3 regions of the Halomonas sp. Ps84H-12 genome follow, and region 1 is predicted to be linked to each of the others. Evidence: predicted binding sites of a transcription regulator. Region 1 holds the regulator's gene; each other region holds the start of a gene.
The links. Region 1 encodes sigma-54, which starts transcription at its own class of promoters, with help from an activator protein. Its sites were predicted from a motif close to TGGCACNNNNNTTGCTNT; they were not measured.
Positions count from the first base shown of each region.

Region 2: a site for sigma-54 is predicted at 4,713-4,730, ahead of glnA (glutamate--ammonia ligase). Genes of this name have one in related genera too.
Region 3: a site for sigma-54 is predicted at 5,644-5,661, ahead of speB (agmatinase). Genes of this name have one in related genera too.

Region 1 covers NZ_JAMXSJ010000031.1:19,088-27,136, forward strand. Annotated here, with positions in the region: gene lptA (lipopolysaccharide transport periplasmic protein LptA) at 1-502, shown strand, start outside; gene lptB (LPS export ABC transporter ATP-binding protein) at 514-1,272, shown strand; gene NH344_RS14275 (RNA polymerase factor sigma-54) at 1,378-2,793, shown strand; gene raiA (ribosome-associated translation inhibitor RaiA) at 2,891-3,199, shown strand; gene ptsN (PTS IIA-like nitrogen regulatory protein PtsN) at 3,204-3,671, shown strand; gene rapZ (RNase adapter RapZ) at 3,737-4,660, shown strand; gene NH344_RS14295 (HPr family phosphocarrier protein) at 4,754-5,023, shown strand; gene pmbA (metalloprotease PmbA) at 5,051-6,391, opposite strand; gene yjgA (ribosome biogenesis factor YjgA) at 6,487-7,008, shown strand; gene tldD (metalloprotease TldD) at 7,018-8,049, opposite strand, start outside.
Region 2 covers NZ_JAMXSJ010000006.1:10,936-18,984, reverse strand. Annotated here, with positions in the region: gene NH344_RS04290 (zinc ABC transporter substrate-binding protein) at 1-595, opposite strand, end outside; gene NH344_RS04285 (metal ABC transporter permease) at 640-1,530, opposite strand; gene NH344_RS04280 (ABC transporter ATP-binding protein) at 1,514-2,248, opposite strand; gene NH344_RS04275 (hypothetical protein) at 2,245-2,394, opposite strand; gene NH344_RS04270 (hypothetical protein) at 2,596-3,264, opposite strand; gene NH344_RS04265 (hypothetical protein) at 3,683-4,000, opposite strand; gene NH344_RS04260 (hypothetical protein) at 4,015-4,308, opposite strand; gene glnA (glutamate--ammonia ligase) at 4,974-6,380, shown strand; gene NH344_RS04250 (DUF4124 domain-containing protein) at 6,500-7,033, shown strand; gene glnL (nitrogen regulation protein NR(II)) at 7,240-8,049, shown strand, end outside.
Region 3 covers NZ_JAMXSJ010000030.1:7,628-15,676, forward strand. Annotated here, with positions in the region: gene NH344_RS13960 (MBL fold metallo-hydrolase) at 1-112, opposite strand, end outside; gene NH344_RS13965 (cytosine permease) at 109-1,419, opposite strand; gene NH344_RS13970 (5-guanidino-2-oxopentanoate decarboxylase) at 1,433-3,052, opposite strand; gene NH344_RS13975 (YjiH family protein) at 3,063-4,445, opposite strand; gene speB (agmatinase) at 4,583-5,533, opposite strand; gene NH344_RS13985 (sigma 54-interacting transcriptional regulator) at 5,821-7,239, shown strand; gene NH344_RS13990 (ABC transporter ATP-binding protein) at 7,334-8,049, shown strand, end outside.

The DNA.
Region 1 (8,049 bases):
GAATGCTCTAATCCGCACTGCACTTCTTGCCCTAGCCGTGCCGCTTGTCACAATTGCACTGCCTGTAGCGGCACAAAACCAAGCGCCTATTCATGTGGAGGCCGACCGGTTAGACCTTGACCAACGAGCAGGGACAGCCGTGTACACCGGTAACGTTGACATTCGCCAAGGCAATATGCAGCTACGCGGAGAGCGTGTCGAAATTCAGCGTAACAATGCTGGCGAGTTGTCTCGCGCCATCGCTACGGGCGAGCGTGCTTACTTGCGTAACCAAATTGAAGACCAAGAAACCCCTATAGAAGGCTGGGCGCGTCGGATTATTTATCACGTTTCCGAACGCCGGGTTGAGCTGATTGACCAAGCTGAGCTGACCCAGCAAGGAGATCACTTCCAAGGTGGACGTTTAGAGTACTTTATCGATCAAGAAGTAGTACAAGCACGCTCTGACGTTAGCGGCAGTGAAAATCAGCGTATTCGTATGACCCTTCAGCCCGAACAATAGGAAGTGGCCACGTGGCAGCATCAACATCCCCAGCCCCCACACCAGTAAAAACGCTCTACGCCCATCATTTAGCGAAGAGCTATAAGCGCCGCCGTGTGGTTAAAGATATTAATCTGGAAATCACTCAAGGTAGCGTGGTTGGGCTACTTGGCCCTAATGGCGCAGGTAAAACCACCTCGTTTTATATGATTGTGGGGTTGGTCAAATTGGATGCGGGCAAAGTAGGCATTGACGACCTTGACCTCACTCATGCTCCTATGCATGAACGCGCCATGGCAGGGATTGGTTATCTACCCCAGGAAGCTTCCATCTTCCGCAAGCTCTCCGTGGCTGACAACATTATGGCCATTTTAGAGACACGCAAAGAGCTTGATCGAAGCGCCCGGGAAGCACAACTTGAGTTACTACTTGAAGATTTTCACATCACTCATATACGCGACAACTTAGGCATGAGTCTTTCTGGGGGCGAACGCCGCCGTGTTGAAATCGCCCGCTCTTTGGCCACCGAACCGGCCTTTATCCTGCTGGATGAACCTTTTGCCGGGGTTGACCCGATTTCCGTTGGGGAAATTAAAGCTATCATTCGAGCGTTAAAGAAACGCCACATTGGTGTATTGATCACCGACCATAACGTTCGTGAAACGCTGGATATTTGTGATATTGCCTACATTGTTGGCGACGGTCACATCATTGCCAGTGGAAACGCCCAGGAAATCCTCAACAACCAGAAGGTTCGAGATGTCTATTTAGGCGCCGATTTCCGCCTTTAAACAGTGACCTGCAGAAGCATTTCTTTTAGTGGCATGCTTATTGCACTTGCACCAAGCCATAACTCACTCTAGGGTGGAGCTTTCTGATTAACGAGTGGTTCTCAGATGGTCATGAAAGCTTCTCTCCAATTGCGTATCGGCACACAGCTGACCATGACACCTCAGCTGCAGCAGGCTATCGCCCTGCTTCAGCTATCGACGCTGGACCTTCGTCAAGAAATTCAGCAAGCGCTAGATGCCAATCCCATGCTTGAGCAAGAAGATGAGTTTGGCGAGCAGGCTGTCAGTGAGCCTCAAGAGGCTGAGTGGTCCGAGAGCATCCCCAACGAACTCTCCGTCGACAGTGACTGGTCAGATACCTATCAAGACATAGGCAGCCTGGGTGGCAGCAGTGAAGGCCCCGACTTCGAGCGCCAAGCCGCTGGACAAAGCCTACATGGCCACCTGCTATGGCAACTGGCCATGACAGACTTTAGCCCGCGAGAATACGCCATCGCGGAAAGCCTGATTGATGCGCTGGATGCCAACGGCTATCTCACCCAGCCGCTTAATGACATTCGGGAAGGATTAAAAGCCCAAGGCCATGACAGCTTAAGCCAGCGGGAAGTGGAAAATACCCTGCTGCGCTTGCAGCAATTTGAGCCCACCGGCGTCTTTGCCCGAGACCTGCGTGAATGCCTGATGCTGCAACTCGCCTCACTACCTGAGGACACCCCTCTGCTAATGCCCGCCAAACGGCTGGTTCGCCAGTTTTTGGAAGCATTAGGCAAAGACGATATGCGGCTTCTCAAGCGCCGTTTAAGCCTTGATGACGAGCAGCTTGACGATGTCATCCGTTTAATTCGCAGCCTTGACCCACGCCCTGGGAGCACCTATGGCGTTACCGACGACAGCTACATCACCCCCGACCTAGTCGTTCGGCACGACAATGAAGGTTGGCATTTAGAGCTCAATCCAGAAGCACTACCACGCTTGCGTATACAGCCCGACTACGCCAGCTTGATCAAACGCGCAGACAAAAGCCAAGACAACCAGTTCCTCAAAGAGCACCTCCAAGAAGCCCGCTGGCTGATCAAAAGCTTATCGAGTCGCAATGACACGCTGCTACGAGTTGGGCGTGAAATTATTGCACGCCAAATTGGCTTTCTGGAGCATGGCGAAGAAGCAATGAAACCGCTGATTTTAGCGGATATTGCTGAAGCGGTAGAGATGCACGAATCCACCATATCTCGTGTGACCACGCAGAAATTTATTCACACGCCACGGGGCGTTTTCGAGCTTAAGTACTTCTTCTCAAGCCAGGTAAGCGGCCAAGACGGCGGCGACAGCCACTCCAGCACAGCCATTCGCGCCCGCATCAAAAAGCTGATTCAGGATGAGCCCTCAGGAAAACCGCTCTCCGATAGCCGCTTGGTGACTCTGCTTGAAGAGGGGGGCATTAGCGTTGCACGGCGTACTGTCGCAAAATATCGGGAGTCAATGGGCATTCCCTCGTCAAGTGAGCGCCGCCGTTTACGCTAGTTAAGCGGTACGTATGAACAAACTCAACGCAAGGGCTTTGCAATAGCGTAAAAAGGGTTACAATCGAAGTACAGTCCGATGGATAAGGAGCACGTCAATGCAAGTAAACATCACTGGTCATCACGTTGAACTGACTGACGCCTTGCGCGACTACGTTAACGAAAAGCTAGAGCGCGTTGAACGCCACTACGACAACATTACCACGGTGCAAGTGACCTTATCTGTTGAGAAGGAGCGCCAGCAAGCAGCCTGCACACTGCACGCTGCCGGTGCAGACCTTCACGCCGAAGCGCTTGATAACGACATGTATGCCGCTATTGATGCGCTAGCAGACAAAATCGATCGTCAACTCGTTAAACATAAGGAAAAAGCACAAGCTCGCGCCCAGGGCGCTGGTGTGCGTTAACTCAATGACGTTGGAAACCATCCTCCCCCCGGAGCGCGTGCTTTATGACGTTCCCGGGGGCAGCAAAAAACGGGTGCTGGAGTTTTTCAGCACCTTTATCGCCCAAAATACACCCAGCCTAGATAGCCAAGAGGTGTTTAGCCGACTCATTGGCCGCGAGCGACTAGGCAGTACGGGGATAGGCAACGGGGTTGCCATCCCCCACGCTCGCAGTCCTCACTGTAGCGCACCCATTGCTGGCTTTTTAAAGCTTGCTGAGCCAGTAGACTTCGACGCCATTGATGGCGACCCGGTGGATCTTGTGTTTGTGCTGCTGGTACCAGAAGAGGCAGATGACACCCACCTAGCACTGCTTGGCCAAGTGGCTACTATTATGAACGACGCCCATACGCGTCAGCAGTTACGTAAAGCCGATAGTCAGCGCGAACTCTTAGCACTTATTACCGCGAAGATTCGCGAACAAGCCGCCTAGGCTTTATGGGCGGTGACCACTGCACGCAGCGATAATTTCCTCCTATGTAAGCCAAGAGAGACGCTATGCAACTGGTGATCATTAGCGGCCGTTCAGGGTCCGGTAAATCTATCGCCTTACAAGCGCTAGAGGATCTTGGCTACTACGCTATCGACAATTTACCCGCCATGCTGCTGGGCTCATTAGTTGATGAACTACGTGAGCAAGGCGAGCGCACTCACTTAGCAGTGAGCATTGACGCACGCAACCTTCCTACGGCGCTTGAACGCCTCCCAGCTTTACTGGAAGAACTACGCCAGCGAGAAATTCGTTTTCAGGTCATCTATCTGACCACGGATGCGCGCATTCTTTTGGAGCGTTACTCAGCCACCCGCCGTCGCCACCCGCTTACCCGGGATAGCGAAATGACGTTGGAAGAGGCCATCAATAAAGAAGAAGAGACGCTGCTTGAAATTCGCGATCTCGCTGACTTGTTGATCGATACGTCGCGCTTATCCGTGCATGACCTGAGACGCCGCATTACTGATCAAGTCGCCCACCAGCGAAAAGATCAGCTAACACTGACGTTTGAGTCGTTTGGCTACAAACGCGGCGTACCCATGGATGCCGACTTAGTCTTCGATGTTCGCTGCCTGCCCAACCCTTATTGGGACCCTACCCTGCGCCAATTTACAGGGCGTGATGCTGATATAGTGGCGTTTTTAAGTAGCTACCCAATGGTCGAGGCAATGACCAATGATATTCAGGCTTGGTTGGAAAAGTGGCTTCCGGCTTACCAAAATAGCCAGCGAAGTTATATAACCGTGGCTATTGGCTGCACCGGCGGGCAACACCGCTCTGTTTATATGGTCGAACAGCTTGCTAAAAAGCTGGTTAAACAGACCGGAGAAGTACAGTTGAGACACCGTGAGCTGGGGTTACAATACACGCTGAGCGAAGAGCCTGCGGTGCCATGCGTTACCACACCCGCCGCTGGCAGCACGCCCTGAGTTTCAGGACCTAACTTTTAAGGCCTAAGCTTCTCAAGACCTAAGTTTTTCAAGACCTAAGTTTCAAGACCCACTCGGCAAAAAGGAACCAGAGTGCCCAAAAGAACCTTAACACTTACCAACCAGCGTGGTCTTCATGCCCGCGCGGCCACCAAACTGGTGAAATGTGGCCAGCAGTTTTCCGCGAATATCGTGGTTTATAAGCAGCAGCAGAAAGCCGATGCCGCCAATATTATGTCGCTGCTAATGCTGGCCGCCCCCTGCGGCACCGAGCTCACTGTCGCCGCTGAAGGAAACGACGCCGAACAGGCGCTAGATGCCATTGAAGCTCTGTTCGACGCACGGTTTGACGAAGACCAGTAGCTAGTTTACCAAGTCAGCACTTGTCGACTAGCTTCCTGCCACTGTCATCGCATCAATCAGCCAGCTACCCGTGTGAATACTGCCACGGGTATCCGTATCACTTCCCACACCGCTTAGCCCCGCGAACATCTTGTTGAGGTTACTAGCAATAGTGAACTCCTCAATGGGGTACTGTACTTCGCCATTCTCAATCCAGAAACCCGCTGCTCCCCGGGAATAGTCGCCAGTGACGCCGTTAACGCCCTGCCCCATGAGCTCGGTCACCCAAATACCACGCCCCATCTGTGTTAACAGCTCTTCCCGCGGCGTTAACGGCGCTAACAAGCGCATGTTGCGCGCGCCGCCCGCATTGCCCGTGGACTGCATTCCTAAACGACGCGCACTGTAGGCAGAGAGCATGTAACTCGCCACCCTCCCCTGATCAATAAACCGGTTGCTACGGGTTTGTACACCCTCCGCATCAAACGGTGAACTAGCCGTTGCTCCCACTTCCATCGGGCGCTCTTCTAACCCAAACCAATCGGGGAATAGCGGGCTACCCAAGCGATCACATAAAAACGAGGCTTCTCGATAAAGCGCGCCGCCCGCCAGAGCACCCATAAGGTGGCCGATAAGGCCGCTAGCAAGGGAGGGATCAAACAGCACAGGAAACGTTCCCGTCGGGGGGCGTCGCGCTCCTAGACGCCGCAACGTTCGCGCTGCTGCCTCGCGCCCCACCTCCTCTGGGTGGCGAAGCTGCTGCGGGTTACGCGCAGACGTATAGTCATAATCCCGCTGCATGCCTTGCTCATCTTGGGCAATCAGCATGCAGGAGAGTGAGTGACTGCTACCCTTTTGAGTCCCCAAAAAGCCGTGGCTATTGGCGTATACTCGCACGCCCTCACCGCTTGAGAGCGAGGCACCTTCTGACTGGTGAATACCTGCCACCTCGCGGCCAGCCTGTTCGCAGCGCAGGGCAAGGTCAATCGCTTCATCGGTTGAGAGCGCCCACGGATAGTGCACCTTCAAGTCTGGCAAATAGGTCGCCATCAGCTCTGCTTCAGCGAGGCCTGCAGCGGGATCCTCCCCGGTATAACGTGCAATAGCCAGCGCCTTTTCAACCGTGGCACGAATGGAGGCACTACTTGCATCCGTTGAGGAAGCGCTACCTTTACGTTTTCCCACATAGAGCGTGACCGCAATACCCTGATCACGAGATAGCTCAACGGTCTCCACTTCACCAAGTCGCACACTAACGCCCAACCCTTGGTCAACGCTCGCGCCGACTTCGGCGGCATCCGCCCCTAGCTGTTTTGCCAGGGCAAGCGCCTCTGTGGCGCGCTCCGTCAACTGCGCCTGCTGCGCCGTTGCATCAAATGCCTGTGCCATATGGCCTCCTTTTCACCTGAATCGCATTGGCGAATCAATGTTGTGGTCGCAGCCTGATATAATGCTGCAAACGAATCTAATCTGTGAGTTCTTATATGCCGAAGCAACGCCCCGAGCCTATCGATATCGATGAACAAGAAGAGCGCCCGAGTAAATCTCAGCTAAAGCGTGAAATGCATGCTCTGCAAGCGCTTGGCGAAACATTAATTGCCATGAAGCCTGCCGAGCGGGCGCGCTTTCCTTTATCAGACGATATGCTGAGAGCGATTGAAGAGACTTCTCGCATTCGCTCTCATGAAGGCCGCCGTCGCCATATGCAATACGTTGGCAAACTTATCCGCAAAGAGGATCTAACGGCCATTCAGGGCGTTTTCGATGCCATCGAACAAGAGAAAGAGCAGCGCGATCATGCGTTTCATCGCCTGGAAAAATGGCGTGACCGGCTAGTGGATGAGGGCGACGACGCCGTTGACCTGTTTATGGCAGACTACCCTAACGCCGATCGTCAGGCGCTGCGCCAGCTAGTGCGCAACGCCCGCAAAGAGCGCGAACAGGGCAAGCCCCCCACCAGCTCACGCAAGCTTTTCAAACACCTGCGCGATACGCTAGCGCTGTAAACCAGAGTCTCAAGAAGACTGCGTGCCGCCCACGGTCAGCTCATCCAGTTTCAGGGTGGGTTGGCCAACCCCCACCGGCACACCCTGGCCCTCTTTACCGCAAACGCCAATCCCGGTATCCATCGCCATGTCGTGGCCAATCATCGATACCCGGCCCATGGCCTCAGGCCCGTTACCAATCAGCGTTGCACCTTTCACCGGCGCGGTAATTTTACCGTCTTCAATCATGTAGGCTTCGCTCGCCGAAAACACGAATTTTCCCGAGGTAATATCCACCTGCCCTCCGCCAAAACTCACGGCGTAGATTCCCCGCTTAACGCTTTTAATGATATCGGCAGGGTCATCTTGACCAGCCAACATCACCGTATTGGTCATACGAGGCATCGGCAGATGAGCGAACGACTCGCGGCGGGCGTTGCCGGTAGGCGCCATCTTCATCAATCGCGCGTTTAACTTATCCTGCATATAGCCAGTTAAAATGCCATCTTCAATCAGCGGCGTATATTGGCCGGGTGTGCCTTCGTCATCCACGCTCAACGCGCCGCGACTATCAGCAACAGTGGCATCGTCAACCACTGTGACTCCCTTGGCGGCAACCCGCTGCCCCATTCGCCCTGCAAAGGCAGAACTGCCTTTACGGTTAAAGTCACCTTCCAAGCCATGGCCTACCGCTTCGTGCAGCAGAATGCCCGGCCAACCGGCACCTAACACCACTGGCATCTGCCCCGCTGGCGCATCAATGGCTTCAAGATTGACCAGCGCTTGGCGCACCGCCTCTTTGGCATAGCGTTCGGCAACGCCCTCATCCCGCAGACGCGACATGGAGTAACGACCACCGCCGCCAGCGCTGCCGCGCTCACGGCGGCCATCTTTCGCCGCAATAACACTGACGTTAAAACGCACCAGTGGGCGAATATCCGCCGCTAGGGTGCCGTCACTGGCGCGTACTAAAACCACCTCATAGGTGCCCGACAGCGACGCACTGACCTGGCTAATGCTCGGGTCGGCCGCTCTGGCCACGCGGTCTGCCTCTTTCAGCAT
Region 2 (8,049 bases), on a different contig from region 1:
GCTCGGCGTTGGCTTGGTAGCTCTGCGCATTGGCGCTATCCGCCTCGATCAATCCATCACGAATATTGGTGACGTAGACCTTGGCCTGCTGCAGGTCCTGCCAAGCGTGAGGGTCGTTATCGCCATGATCGTGGTCGCTATGGTCATTATGGGCGTGCTCTTCTTCGCCATGCCCGTGATGGTCGTGATCGCCATGATCATGATGCTCATGCGCTTCGTGCCCGTGGTCATCATGGCTATGGGCCGCAAACGCCCGCGGAACAATGCCGTCGGTGGCGGTGACCATTGGGCCGCTGTAGTCGCTGGAGTCAATCAGGCGCTCCATCCAGCCCTCAAACAGCAGGCCGTTGAAGACCACTAAATCGGCCCCGGCTAGCGCACGGGCATCGCCAGGGCTAGGGGAGAAAACGTGGGCATCGCCATCAGGGCCCACCAACGAGCTGACCGTCACATGCTCTCCACCGACGTTTTCCACCATATCCGCCAAGATAGAAAAGCTGGTGACAACCTGCACCCGCTCGTTCGCCATGGCGGCAGGCAGTGCCAATATGGCCGAAACGCCCACTAGCCAACGCGATGAAGAGAAAAGCGACATAACATGCTCCTGATTTAAGAAATAACCGTATGAACATCAACCCGCTAGTGCGACTGCTCCAGCGCCAAGGGCGTGGTTTTGCGCCGCAACTTAGCGGCCAAACTGTGGTAACGGCCAAACAGCGCCGAGAGTAAATACGCCACCCCGGCCAGCAAAATAATGCTCGGGCCTGAGGGCGTGTCTAAATGGAACGACAGCAGTAGCCCGCCGGTGCTGGCCAGCATCGCCAACACCACGGCAATCCCAATCAAGCCTTCTAACCGCTTGCTCCAAAACCGTGCTGCCGTAGCGGGTAGCATCATTAAGCCAACGGCCATCAGCGTGCCCAGGGTTTGGAAGCCCGCCGTTAAGTTCAGTACCAGTAGCCCTAAAAAGACGCTATGTACCCAACCGCCACGACTACTTTGGCCGCGTAAAAACAGCGGGTCTAAACACTCCACAACCAGGGCGCGGAAGATAATCGCCAGAGTGATCACAATCAGCGTGCTGATCGAGGCAATCAGCAGCAGCGCCGTGGAGTTAATCGCCAAAATAGAGCCGAACAGCACGTGGGTTAAATCCACGCTGCTGCCGCCCATGGAAATCAACATGACGCCCGCCGCCAACGAAATGATGAAAAAGCTCGCCATGGCTGCGTCTTCCCGCTGGCCGCCCATTTTGGAAACGGCCCCGGCCAGTAGCGCCACCATCAGCCCGAACAGCACGCCGCCCACACTCATCACCGGCAGCGAAAACCCCGCCAGCAAGAAGCCCAGCGCCACCCCCGGCAAAATGGCATGGGCCATGGCATCGCCAATCAGGCTCATGCCGCGCAGCACCAGAAACACACCCAGCGGCGGCGCAGCCAAGGAAAGTGCCAGCCCGCCGACCACGGCACGGCGCATAAAGCCGTAATCAAACGGTGCAATGAACCATGCATCAAGCAGTGCCAGCATGACGGCCTCCTAAGGTAAACGGCACCATTTGGGCCGGGGCATGCTGGTGGTTGAGCGCGCTGGGAGCGACCCAGCGGCCATGGCCGCCATTCAGCATTAACACCTCATCCGCCAAGCGGCGCAGGTGGTCCATATCGTGCAGCACAATAATGATCGTGACACCCTCATCGGCCATCTGGCGCAAGATGCGAATCAGAATATCGACCGTATCGCTATCTACGTTGGCAAACGGCTCGTCTAGCAGCAGCAGCTCCGCTTCCTGCATTAGCGTGCGGCCAATCAGCGCTCGCTGGCGCTGGCCTCCGGAAAGCTCGCCCAGCGGGCGGTGAGCCAAGTGAGAAATACCCAGGCGCGCCATAATCTCGCGGCCTTTGCGGTAGTGGGCCGCGCAGTAACCTTTCATGGCACCATGGCTTGGCCAACTGCCGGTCATCACCAGCTCTTCCACGCTCATGGGGAAGGTGAGGTCTAACGCCAGCTGCTGGGGCAGCCAGGCACGGCGCGCTTTATCCACCGTGCATACCACCTTGCCGCTAATCGGCCGCAGTTCACCCATAATGGCCTGAATCAGCGTGCTTTTACCGGCACCGTTCGCACCAATGAGCGCGGTAATCGCGCCGGGCTTAATATCGCCATCCACATGTTCTAACACCGTGCGACGGCCCTGGGCCAAGTGCAGGTCGTGCAGCTGCAAACGCGAAGAGGAACGTTCACTCATAACGGCCACCCGCCTGCCCACACCACCAGCCCCCAAAGCGCCAGCAACGGCAGCGCGACAAAGCCCAACCGCTTAGTGGCAGACAACGACATCAGCGAAAAATGACAAGGTCCTTCCTTGTTATGGCGATGCATGTGCTCACTCATCGAGCGTCCTCGCTATCGAATAAATAAGTTATAACATAACATTTGGTGAAACCAAAAAAGTGGCGGATATTTTACGCGCTCACGGCGCGCTGACAACGGTAAGCGCGCTAATCTTCCGCCCACTCCAAAAGTGCCTAACAAAGCGACGATGGCAATGTAGGCACTAAACATAGATAAATAGTGTAGAGAGGAGGTAACGACCTAATAGCGCCAGGTGGCGCCAATCTGCTGGGGCGACACCATCAGCGCGTATTCACCTTCTAACGTGATGGGGCCAAGAGACACGCGGGCAGGCTGAAAGCGGTTAATCGCGCTGGAGGCCTGATTAGGCTGCGTCCAAATGTGCAGCTCATTAATCAGCATGCCTGTAGCGAAGTTGATGGCACCATCCCGCTCGCGACCGTCAGCGGCAATTACCGCCCCCGCCACAGTGTTCACCACCAGCGAGCTAACCCGCGCCTCAAACCCACGGCGTTCACGCTCCGCCTGGGCAAGCGAAAGCCCCAACGCCTGCACGCCGCTTAACTCACCCTGCGCTTTAAGGCGCTCGTACTCTACCAGCGCCGCCTGATGCGGCTGGCGATCCGTCAGCATACCGCCCAGCGCTAAGGCGGATTTTACGACTCCTACGCGGGCATCAAAACGGTCGTCCGGGTCGTTGGCTTCGCTGGCTTGGTAAGCATCAAACGCAAGGCTTGCAGCATAGATGCCCGTCCAACCCGCATCCCACCACTGCGCGTGCTGCGCCCCACTTTCAAACACCTCATCGTAAGCTGCCCAATCGGCACTGGTTTGTGCCTGAGCAGGCAGCGACAGCAGCAGCGCCGCCCCCGCCGCCAAGGTACCCCGTGAAAGTTGACGTAAGCGCATAACAGAACACCTAAAAGCCGTGAATTAGCATTAAGCGTAGCACGACGATAGCGCAGGGCCGGGGTGAATCAGACGGGCTAAGAATGGCGAAGATTAATGGCGTTATAAAGCGAAGGATGGTTAGATAGGTAAAAAATATAGGGAGAGCTGCCATGGATGACTTTTCGCCTTCACCATCCTGCATTCCAAGCGTGCAAACCTTTATTACCTCCAGCACTGCCGGGTGTTGGTAAATGGAGGGCGAGTGGAGTACGTGACCGATGAGGGCAGCAAATCCCGCTACTGGAATATCCCCATTGCCAATACCACCTCGATTTTATTGGGGACAGGTACCTCCATTACCCAAGCCGCCATGCGTGAACTCGCCAAAGCGGGTGTGTTAGTCGGATTCTGTGGCCGCGCATCAGAAATTCCGCAACTATTCCTTCTCCTCATCCTCTTCCTCTTCCCAGCGTTCGATGGCGCGTTTGTCGTCGGGGAGTCGCACCATATCGCCCACGTTGAGATTTTGGTGTGACTGAAAGCGGTGGCCGCGTTGGTCGAGAATGGCGGCCACGCTGCCAATGCTCACGGCATCTTCTTCGCGGTAGGCTTCTACTTTGACCCGCACAATGCGGCCTTGGTAACGGGCGGAAAGCACGGCACCTGGGTAGGGGGGCGTGTGTTCGGGGTCGTCCTTGAAGAGGGCTGCTACGCTGGCGCTGCCGGGCTCGTCCCATTCAATGTGCTTGTGCATGGTGAGCGTCCTTACTATGGGTGAATAAAAATAAGAAGGCTCGTTAAGTGTAGTGTGCGTTGGCAGAACTCGGCCAATCTAATCAAGAGCGCGTCTAGCGCTAGGGTGTGTAGCTGTGGGTAGAGTAGGTACCACAGCTGTGCTGCCAGGGGCTGTTTATCCAGCGCAATCATCACCCATTCCGCTTGGCTCACATAGGCTGCCCGGTTGATCCGTGCGCTTAGCGTTTGCGAGGGCGTGATTAAGCAGTGCACATGGTAGCGCTGCTCAATGGGCGATAGCCGCTCATCTATCTGATTGCATGTCACAATAATTGGCACCACATGCTCTGCAAGGCCCGACTCTCGGATGGAACGTAGGTGTCGCGGTAGCAAGGCTCCTGTCACTGTTGCGTCAACGATAAAGCAAACCGTACTCATGTAAGCGGCTTACTTTGTTGTTAAGCATGTCTGAAAGTAATTTGTTGTAGATGTTGGTTTATTTGCGTATCAAGATAAAGTTTTCTGACGGTAGCTCGCTAGGCGCTGGGTTTTTTGAACCAACCTGGTGCACTGATACCTTTTTATGAGCTTTTATGGTGCGCCAATAAAAAATAAAGGCGCTTTTGTGCGCAAGCAAAAGGCCTTTGCTACATGAAGAGGCATCTCTCCATAGGTTTTTGTATTTTAAAAACAAAGCATTATAAATTTTTGATGCCATAATGGTGCAGAGTTGGCATGCTCTGTGCTTATACATTGTAGATGGTTTTGTCACCAGCTATTAGATCGTATGCAGAAGCCTCTCGGCATGCTACAACGATAGCCGGTCTGAAATGATCGCTGGGCGTTTTGTTGTCCATCGTCAGGCAAACGTTAAGCGAACAAAAAAGACAAACGCGCCACATGCAGCTGCGTGTTGAACGGTTTGTTGAATAACACTTTTATCGATAGCTTACAGTTACAAGCTTTAAGCCACGCTCATACCGGAGGACACTATGTCAGCCAAGACTCTCGCGCTAATCGAAGAACATGATGTTAAGTGGGTAGACCTGCGTTTCACCGACACGCGCGGTAAAGAGCAGCACGTCACCGTACCGGCACGCGACGTGAATGAAGAGTTTTTTGAAAACGGCCAAATGTTTGACGGCTCTTCTATTGAAGGCTGGAAAGGCATTAATGAATCCGACATGATCCTGCGTCCGGAAGACGGCACCGGCTTCCTGGACCCCTTCACCGAAGACGCTACCCTGATCCTGCGTTGCGACATCATCGAGCCTGCTACCATGCAGGGCTATGATCGCGACCCGCGCTCTATCGCTAAGCGTGCAGAAGCTTACCTGCAGTCTACCGGTCTGGGCGACACCGCCTTCTTCGGCCCAGAGCCGGAATTCTTCATCTTTGACGAAGTGCACTGGAAGTCCGATATCCAGGGCTCTATGTACAAAATCACGTCTGATGAAGGCGCTTGGGCAACTGACAATAAAGTAGAAGGCGGCAACCTGGGTCACCGTCCGCGCGTGAAAGGCGGCTACTTCCCGGTTCCTCCGGTCGATAGCTTCCACGATATCCGTGGCGCGATGTGTAACACCCTGGAAGCGATTGGCCAGACCGTGGAAGTTCACCACCACGAAGTTGCCAACGCGGGTCAGAACGAAATCGGCGTTAAATTCAACACGCTGGTGAAGAAAGCTGACGAAGTTCAGGAAATGAAGTACGTGATCCACAACGTGGCGCACGCTTACGGCAAAACCGCTACCTTCATGCCGAAACCGCTGGTAGGCGACAACGGTTCTGGTATGCACGTACACCAGTCGTTCTGGAAAGATGGTCAGAACCAGTTTGCTGGCGACGAGTATGCGGGCCTGTCTGAAATGGCTCTGTACTACATCGGCGGTATCATCAAGCACGCCCGTGCTCTGAACGCCTTCACCAACGCGTCTACCAACTCGTACAAGCGTCTGGTACCGGGCTTCGAAGCGCCGGTTATGCTGGCCTACAGTGCTCGTAACCGCTCTGCGTCTATCCGTATTCCTTACACTGCCAGCCCGAAAGGCAAGCGTGTAGAGACTCGCTTCCCTGACCCGACTGCTAACCCCTACCTGGCGTTTGCAGCGATGCTGATGGCGGGTATCGACGGTATCAAGAACAAGATCCACCCTGGCGATGCCATGGACAAGAACCTGTACGACCTGCCGCCGGAAGAAGGCAAGTCCGTACCGACCGTTGCCAACAGCCTGGACCAAGCACTGGAAGCACTCGATGCTGACCGTGCGTTCCTGACTGAAGGCGGCGTATTTACTGATGAAATGATCGATGCTTACATCGAGCTGAAGATGGAAGAAGTGGAGCGCATTCGCATGACCACTCACCCGATCGAGTTCGACATGTACTACTCTTGCTAAGAACGGTTGCTAAACACCGTTTTAACAAGAGTGCTAACATCACCCTTGCGGTGTGATTAGCCTGAAAAACCCCGCCTCGGCGGGGTTTTTTGTTGGAGCAACATAAGGGTGAGAAAGTAATGATCAGTAGATGGCGTTTGCGTCAAAAAAGTGGTTTGCCCACAGGGGCTGCGCTGCTGCTGGGCCTGTGGGTAAGCGCTGCGCAGGCTCAAACGGTGTATCGCGTGGTGGATGCGCAGGGCAACGTGACGTTTACTGACAACCCAGAGCGCGGTGGTAAAGCGATCACGCTGGCCCCGCTGCCAAGCGTGCCTACCGCTGTTCGGCCTGCTTCTCCGTCTCCCCGCGCCAAGGGGAATCCTGGCCAACCGTTTATGCCCTATGACCGCTTTGCGATTGCTAACCCAGCGGCGGGGGCCTCGTTGCGAAGTAATATGACGCCGGTTGAAGTGGCGGTTTCGCCGCCGCTACGCGACGACCACCAAATTCAACTGCTCGTGAATGGCGAACTAAGCCAATCTGCCCTGCATAGCGATGCGTTCTGGCTGGCGGGCTTGCCAGCGGGCCAACACCAGCTGCAGGCCGAACTGTTGGATAGCCAAGGGCGTATTCAACACCGCACCGATCCGGTGACTATTTTTATTGCTGAATAGTGCAATGCACTACAATGGTGCATAGGAGTATCTGAATTTGTTCGGCAGTGCGCTATAACGGCTCGCTGTGCCCACACCGGCTGCCCATCAGCCGTGCATGCCGCCGTTTGTGCTTAATTGGCGCGCTTTTTGCAGTTCCTCTCTCAACGATCCCATCACGCTAGTGTTCATCACACTATTATTAGAGCGACGTTTCAGGACACGCCATGTATCAGCGCTTATTAGAACATCTCACCACCGCAGTGCTACTGCTCGACGGTGAACTCCGTGTCCGCTGGATGAACCCAGCGGCGGAAGCGCTGCTAGCGGTGAGCTTTAGCCGTGTGCAGGGTATTAGTCTAGATACCTTGCTAGGCGGTGGGGAAAGTATTGATGAGGTATTGGCCAAAGCGCGGGATGCCTTTCACCCCTATACCCAGCGGGAAGCGCGTGTCACGCCGCTCAATAGTGAGCCGCTCACGGTGGACTATACGGTAACGCCCCTCTCAGCCGATGAGCTGCTGCTGGAAGTCGAGCCGCGAGACCGCTTGATGCAGATCTCCCGCGAAGAGGCGCTCACCACCCGCCAAGAGACCATTAAGGTGCTGGCGCGGGGCTTGGCCCACGAGGTGAAAAACCCATTAGGCGGCATTCGCGGTGCGGCGCAACTGCTGGAGCGTGATTTAGACGACCCGGCGCTGCGGGAATTTACCCATATCATCGTCGAAGAAGTAGACCGCTTACGAGATTTGGTTGATTCCATGCTGGGCCCGAACCGCATCATTAAGCATGAGCCGGTCAATATCCATAAAGTGCTGGAGCGAGTGCGAGCGCTGCTGATTGCCGAGCATCCCGATGTCACCGTCAACCGTGATTACGACCCCAGCCTGCCGGATCTTTCCGGTGATGAGTCGCAAATGATTCAAGCGGTATTGAACGTGGCGCGTAACGCGGTGCAGGCCATGAGCGATGCAGAGACCCCCTCACCGGAGCTGATTCTACGCACCCGTGCCCGGCGCCAGTTCACTTTAGGCGCC
Region 3 (8,049 bases), on a different contig from region 1:
AGATGTTGCAGCGATAAAACGGTTTTATCCACGGTTCATCAACTAGAGTGATGCCGTTTGCCTTGGCGGTGGTTCGATACCACTGCTTTTCGCTGATACGTTGCAGACTCATACAGCCACCCGCTTTCCAGCCACCGATTTACTAGCCACAAAGTAGAGCGCGCCAGTGATGACGAACACGGGCAGCGATGCACCAAACGAGAGAGGAGCCACCCAATTCCAGTAATAGGCCAGCAATGCGCCTACGCCATAACTTCCCAGTGCCAGCCAGTTAAAGGCTGGCAGGTTATGCTCAGCTTGGATGAGCTGTAACGGTTTATAGCGCTCCCGGCCCAATAGGTAGTAATCGACGATCATGAGTGAAAAGGCGGGAATAAAGACACTGCCGATAATTAATAGAAAGGTCTGGAATTGATCAAGGATGCCCGGAATGAGCGCACCGATGACCGACACCACACCAATGATTAGCGCTGGTTTCCAAAACGGCACGCTAGGGCGCACGCTCATAAATGAAAGCGTCGCGCTGTAGACACACATAACGTTGGTGGTGAGCACTGAAAAGAAAATAACCAATGCAGCCGGTAAGCCAAAACCAAAACCGCTGAGCAGAGCCGTCGGGTCATAGGTGGGTTCTCTACCAATACTGATCGACAGCGCTGATACGGTAGCGCCTAACCCCATGGCAATAAGTGTAGCGACCACATAGCCGCCCCAAGTGCCCACAACGGCGGCTTTGAGCGAACGGCAATGGCGGTTGTAATCGGCTGCCAAGGGAATCCACGAGAAGGCTGTAGCGACGACAATATCGAACACCACGCCACCACCCAATACTCCCTCGGGTTCCAACCGGGTTATGCTAGGCAGGTCGTAATGCCGGTTGAGCGCGAAGAGCACCACAGCGGATAACCCCAACATTAGTAGCGCTGCTATCTTCTCAACTTTCTCGATCCCCAAATGACCGCGTAGAGCAATCAGAACGACCAGAGTCTCACAAATAACCGTAAAGAGCGCTACGTTGGAGTAACCCGTCAGGCTCTCGACGGCATAATCAAGACTCATACCCGCTAGCAGCGCCTGAATCCAACTCCAAGCAATCAGGGCTAACAAATTTACCCAGGCGGGAAAGTTAGCGCCCTTGCGACCAAACGTACCTCGCGCTAGCACCATGGTGGTCATACCGGTTTGCTGCCCCATGGCACCGATTAGCACTAGCGGAATAATACCGATCGCTGAGCCTATCAAAATCAGCCCCATAGCGTGCTGAAAGGTGAGATCCGGCACTAAGAACATACCGGTCAATATCGTGGTGACCACGACATTCGCACCTAGCCAAAGCGCAAAAGTACCGGGCAAGCCCAAGCTGTGCTCCACATCGTCAGCAGACAGCGTATCTTGACCAAAAACACGTTTAGTTTTCATTATTATCTCCTGTTTAGAGCAAGCTCTTTTGCCAGGCAGCGGCGTCAATCTCGATCAGTAGCGGCCCGCGGGGAGCACGATTGGCGAGCGCTCTGGAAAGTTCAGCGGGGCTCTCTACCAGCATGCCGGGGCAGCCAAAGCCTTCGGCCAAGGTGAGAAAATTGGGCGCTTGAATATCGACCCCCAGGCGGGCCACCCCGTTGGCATCCATATAGCGGCGGATCTCTTCATAACCGGCGTTGTGCCATAGCACGATGACCACTGGCAGGCGGGCTTCCACCGCAGTGGCAAGCTCCGAGAGCGTAAACATCACTCCGCCGTCTCCCACCAGCGCGACGACGGGGAGATCAGGCCGGGCTAGCTGTGCCCCTAGTGCCGCAGGCAGCCCATAGCCCAAGGTGCCGTAGCCGGTAGAGGCATTGAAGTAGCGCCTGGGCGCAGGCTGACTGACCAGATGGTTACCGGCATACACCGGCGCGGTGGAATCGCCGACCAGGATGGCCTCAGGCAGGTGGTCGGCCAGCGCGGCATAAAGCGGTACGAAATCGCGAAACGCAGGATCATTGGCCAAATCCAATGCGTTTAGCGCAGCGGCCGTTCGCTCGGCGCCCTGACGTTTCAGCGGCGCTGAAAAATGCTCAAGCAGAAGCTCCAAACTGCGCCCGGCATCACCCACCAAACCCAGCGTGGTGCGCTGATTGCGCGCCAGTTGCTCGGGGTCCAGGTCGATTCGAATCAGTGTGCCGTTGAGGTGAAAACCGTCGTCGAAAACGACGTCATAGTCGGTTTCGCCCAGCTCGGTGCCTATGGCCAGAATCACATCGGCACTGGCAGCCAGCTCCCTGACGGCAGGCAGCGCGGCATTGGCCCCCAGGTCCAGCGGGTGATCACGCCCCAGCAGCCCCTTGGCGTTGATGGTCGTCACCGTGGGCGCATCCAGTTGCTCAACCAGCGCTCGCGCGGCTGCTGGCGCTGACACACAGCCACCCCCCAACAGCACCAAGGGCTGCCTCGCCGCCTGGAGCAAGCGAGCCGCTTCGGCCACGCCTTCCGGGTCGGGGGCCGCTCGGTATAGCGTTGGCGCTTGCCAACTGGTCGGCACGGGTACGGGTGCATTGAACAGATCGATGGGGATTTCTATATGCACCGGGCCTGGGCGAGCACCGTTGAACACGGCAAAGGCGCGGGCAAGTACCTCCGGCAGCGTGCTGGCATCCAGCAGGGTGTGGCTGAACCGCGCCACGCCGCTAACCATCTGCTGTTGGCTGGGCAGTTCGTGCAGGCGCCCTTGGCCCAGGCCCAGCGTATCGCGACGATTGACGCTGGAGATCACCAGCATGGGGATGGAGTCCGCCAGGGCTTGGCCCATGGCGGTGGCCATATTGGTCATCCCCGGCCCGGTGATAATTAAACACACCCCCGGCTGACCGCTGGCACGGGCATAACCATCGGCCATGAACCCCGCCCCTTGCTCATGGCGCGGGGTGATGTGCGCCACCTCGCTGCCCTCCAGGCCACGGTACAGCTCCACGGTATGCACGCCGGGAATGCCAAACAGTGCGCGCACGCCGTAAGTATCGCGCAGCAGGTGAATCAGCAGCTCGGCACAGGTCATTGTCGTTGACTCGTTCATACCAGGCCCCTTAGAAGAAAAACGTGTGGGCCATAAAGGCGATGATCGGCAGCGTAATCGCGGTACGCAGCAGGAATACCACGGCCAGTTCCCAGAACTTGATGGGAATCTTCGACTTGAGCAGCAGTGCACCAATCTCCGACATATAGACCAACTGCGTCATGGAAAGGCAGGCAATCACGAAGCGGGTCAGCTCGCTTTCAATACTGGTAGCCAACACGGCGGGCAGGAACATATCGGCAAAACCGACGAGCGTTGCAGGGGCAGCCGCCTGGGCTTCAGGAAGACGCAGCAGCTCCAGTACCGGCACCATGGGGTACGAGAGCCAGGTAAACAGCGGCGTGAACTCGGCCAGAATCAGCGCCACGGTGCCAATCGCGAATACCAGCGGCAACAGCGTAAGGAAGATATCGATGACGTTAAGAAGCGCTAAACGCGCCAACTCTTTAGGGCCCGGTGCGCCCGCTGCGCGGCGGGTTGCCTGCAGCAGGCTGTAGCGGAACAGGCCCACATTTTCGGTGCGCTCTTCGCTTAACTGGCAACCTACCGGCTCGTAGTAATCGTCGGCTTTACGCGACAGCGGCGGAATCCGCGAGACAATCACCGCGGCGATTAAACCCGACACCACAACGGTAAAGTAGAACGGCACGAATAGGTGGTTGAGGTTGACGAAATTAACCACCAGCAGACTAAACGCAATGGATGCAACAGAGAAGTTCGTCGCAATCACCGAGGCTTCGCGGCCATTGTAATAGCCTTGCTCGTACTGCTGGGCAGTAATCAGCACGCCTACCGTTCCCGACCCCATCCACGAAGCGGTGGCATCAATAGCACTGCGACCCGGTAAGTTGAAGATGACGCGAAACGGCTTGCGCACCATGGTGCCAATGAACTCCATGAAACCAAACTCGACCAGAAACGGCAGCAGCAGCGCAGCGAAAAAGAAGAACGTCAGCAGCACCGGTGCCAGGTCGTTCAGCATCACGCCGCCGGTAAAGGACGCCGTCACGAACTCAGGGCCGACCTGAAAAAAGGTCATGATGACGAAGACGGCCCCCAGAACGCGCATGGCAATCCATACGGGGCCCACATCGAACATCTCCTTGAAGTGGCCTTGCTGTGCCCAGGCAGGCTTTGCCAGCTTGACGTACAGCGTCACCATCACGGAAACGCACAGCACGCCTAGCGCAATGGCAGGCAGCACCCCACCCAGCAGGGTCTGCAGGCCATCGGCCATCAGCCCCATGCCGATATTGACGGTCTCACCAAACTGAAAAGGGATCAGAAACAGCAGCACGCCGATCAGCGAAGGAATCAGAAACTTCAGCAAATGCGCGCGGGGTATCGACGTGGACGAAGCGGATACTTCCAGCGTCGCGTTAGAGTGTGACATACGGTTCACCTATTGGATGTGATTATTGGAGGTGGGCTGGCGGCGTCCTGAAAGGGAGCACCGCTCCCCTTCCTGTGTATTGTCATCCGCGCCTTGTCAGGTCGGCGCTTGGTGCAGGGCACTTTTGCAGGCAGCGCTTACGGGCGGCGTTGCGCTGCGGGCAGTACGCAGAGCATTTCATACAGCAGCGTGGCGCCCATCAGCGCCGTGTTGCCGCTGGGGTCGTACGGCGGCGACACCTCGACCAGGTCCCCGCCCACGATGTTCAAGCCAGCGGCACCACGCACGATTTCCAGCCCTTGAGCAGAGGTCAGCCCGCCCATTTCCACCGTGCCGGTACCGGGGGCGACCGAAGGGTCCAGACCATCGATGTCGAAACTGATGTACACGGGGGTATCGCCCATTTGCTCACGCACTTCAGCCATCAGTGGGGCCAGCGAGCGGTACCAGCACTCCTCGGCGGGCACTACGCGGAAACCCTGCTTGCGGCACCAGTCGAAATCCTCCGGGGCATAGCCGGTTCCACGCAGGCCGATTTGCACGACCTTGTTATGAGCCAGCAGCCCTTCCTCCTGGGCGCGGCGGAACGGCGTGCCATGGGCAATGGGCTCACCGAACATGTGCTCGTTCACATCCGCGTGGGCATCGATATGGATCAAGCCCACCGGGCCGTGCTTTTTGGCCATGGCGCGTAGAATCGGCAGCGTCAGCGTGTGCTCGCCCCCCAGCGTCAGAGGAATGCAGTCATGCTTCAGCACGTCGTCGTAGAAGGCGGTGATGATGTCGACGCTTTTCGGCAGGTGAAAGGTGTTGATGGGTACGTCACCGATATCGGCGACCTGAAGCCGCTCGAAGGGAGCCGCCCCCGTGGCCATGTTGTAGGGGCGCAACATGCGCGATTCATCGCGAATCTGGCGTGGCCCCAGTCGGGTACCCGGGCGATTGGAGGTGCCGATATCCATGGGAATGCCGATAAATGCCGCGTCCAACCCTTCTGCGCTCTGTTGCGTGGGCAGGCGCATCATGGTGGCGGGGCCTGCAAAGCGTGGCATGGTGTTGCCGCCCAGCGGCTGATTGAATTCCGACATCGTTCTCTCTCCTTGGATTTATTGTGGCCAGCCTGACGGGCTGGCGCTTCAGCGATTTATCCAGCTCATACCGCTCATGTATCGTTGATGCACAGTTCAATACACAGACCACTGCACAGACCATGCCAAGTCACCTGCGCTGATAAATAGGGAGGTTTACCGCCCCATCGATGCAAAAATGAATCGCAACGCCAATGAAATGATGCAAAAATGAATCAATGAGTCATATTTGCATTATCCTGTTCATCTAACGATACAAAAGCCGGTGCGGTAGATAAGGAAGACGCATGAGTGAAATCGACAGGCGCGTACTGCAAACCATCGTGGAAACCGCCAATGACCACTTCTTTATCGTCAGCGGCGACGGTCAGATTATGGATATCAGCCCCGGTGCCGAGGCGGTATACGGCGTATCACGGGAGGAGCTGCTTTCCAGCAGCGTTCAACAGCTCCAGGCCGCCGGTGTTCTGAAACCGTCCATCACCATGGAAGTCATCCGCACTCGACAGCCCGCTCAGCTAATGCAAATCACCGGCACGGGCCGCCGCGTCATTGCCGAAGCCTACCCCGTGTTCGCCAACGGCAAGCTGGAGCGCATTGTCAGCCGCTCACGGGATTTGACCGACCTTCAGCTGCTGCAGGACGAATACGCTCTGCTGCAAAAACGTTTTAGTGAACACTTGAAACGCAGCCAGGCCGCCCCCGATGCCGAAGAGCAAGCGCTGGATGCTGCGCTGGACCACCTTCAGGTCAGAAGCCATGTGATGCGGGAAATCGCCCTGTTGCTCAAGCGCGTGGCATCATCGGATGCCAACGTGCTGATGCTGGGGGAGTCTGGCGTGGGCAAGACAGCCTTTGCCAAGCAGCTCCACCGCTGGAGCGAGCGCCATCATGGCCCGTTCATCGAGGTCAACTGCGCAGCGATCCCGGAAAACCTGTTCGAGTCGGAGATGTTCGGCTACCAGCCCGGCGCCTTCAGCGGTGCCGCGCGGCAAGGCAAGGCCGGACTGCTGGAGCAGGCCGAAGGGGGCACGCTCTTTCTGGATGAAATTGGCGAGCTGCCACTGCTGATGCAGACCAAACTGCTGAAAGTGATTCAAGATGGCAGCTTGACCCGGTTGGGCGACACGCGGGCTCGTCGCGTCAATTTCCGGCTGGTCGTGGCGACCAATCAGGACTTGGCCAAACGGGTCGAAACCGGCCTGTTCAGGCTCGACCTCTACTATCGTCTGAACGTCATCCCCATCACGCTGCCCCCGCTACGCGAGCGCCGCGAAGACATTCCCGTGCTGGTGGAAGCCTGCCTGACCCGGCTGAACCACCGCTATGGCCGCCAAAAAATCATCAGTAACCCGGCCTGGTCGACGCTGATGGGCAGCGACTGGCCCGGCAACGTGCGGGAGCTGGAAAACTGGCTGGAAAGAGCCTGGCTCTCAAGCCCCGGCGACCAGATCGAAGCGCCCGCGGCACCTTCGGCCTCTGAGCCACCCGACACACCGCTGCCCACTGCGTGGCTGACGTCCCCAGCGGCGTCTCTGCAACAGGACGAAAGCCTGAAGGAGTACCTGGCGCGCATCGAGCGCGAGACCTTGAGCCAACTGTGCGGCACTCTGCCCAGCACGTATGCCATCGCCAAACGTTTGGGCATCAGCCAATCCAGCGTCGTGCGCCGCCTGCAGCATTACGGCATCAAGATCACCCCGTGATCGCCTCACGACATCAACCTGACATCCAGGCGTCATACAAACGCAACACCTTGCTCTCACTATAGATCGTCGCCACGCATGACGGATGAGAGCCATGAACCAATCGCGCATTCGCCTGGCAGGCGTCTCCAAGCACTGGGGCGCGACCACGGCAGTCAACGACATTTCCTTCGATATCCAGCCTGGGCAGTTCGTCATTCTGCTGGGGCCGTCGGGCTGTGGAAAATCCACCACGCTGCGCATGATCGCAGGTTTGGAAGAAGCCAGCGGCGGGGAGATTCATATTGGTGAGCGCGATGTGACACGCCTGCCACCTGGCGACCGTGGGCTGAGCATGGTGTTTCAGTCCTATGCGCTATTTCCGCATTTGAGCGTGGCCGACAACATCGTCTTTGGCCTGCGCAGCCGGAAGGTAGCGAAGGCAGAACGGCAGCAGCGCCTGGCCCAGGTGGCCGAGCTGGTGGACCTGACGGATTACCTGCACCGCAAACCGGCCCAGCTTTCCGGCGGCCAGCGTCAGCGGGTGGCGCTGGCGCGAGCGATTATCTCAGAGCACCCCATCTGTTTGATGGATGAGCCGCTGTCCAACCTAGATGCGCGGCTGCGCAGCGATATGCGCAGGGAGATCAAAGCCCTGCAATCACGACTCGATATGACGGTGGTTTACGTCACTCACGACCAGGTGGAGGCCATGAGCATGGGAGACCGTGTGATCTTGATGCAACAGGGACATATCGTGCAGGACGGCACACCCGACGCGCTTTATAACCAGCCCGCCAGTGCGTTTGCCGCCAGCTTTATTGGCAGCCC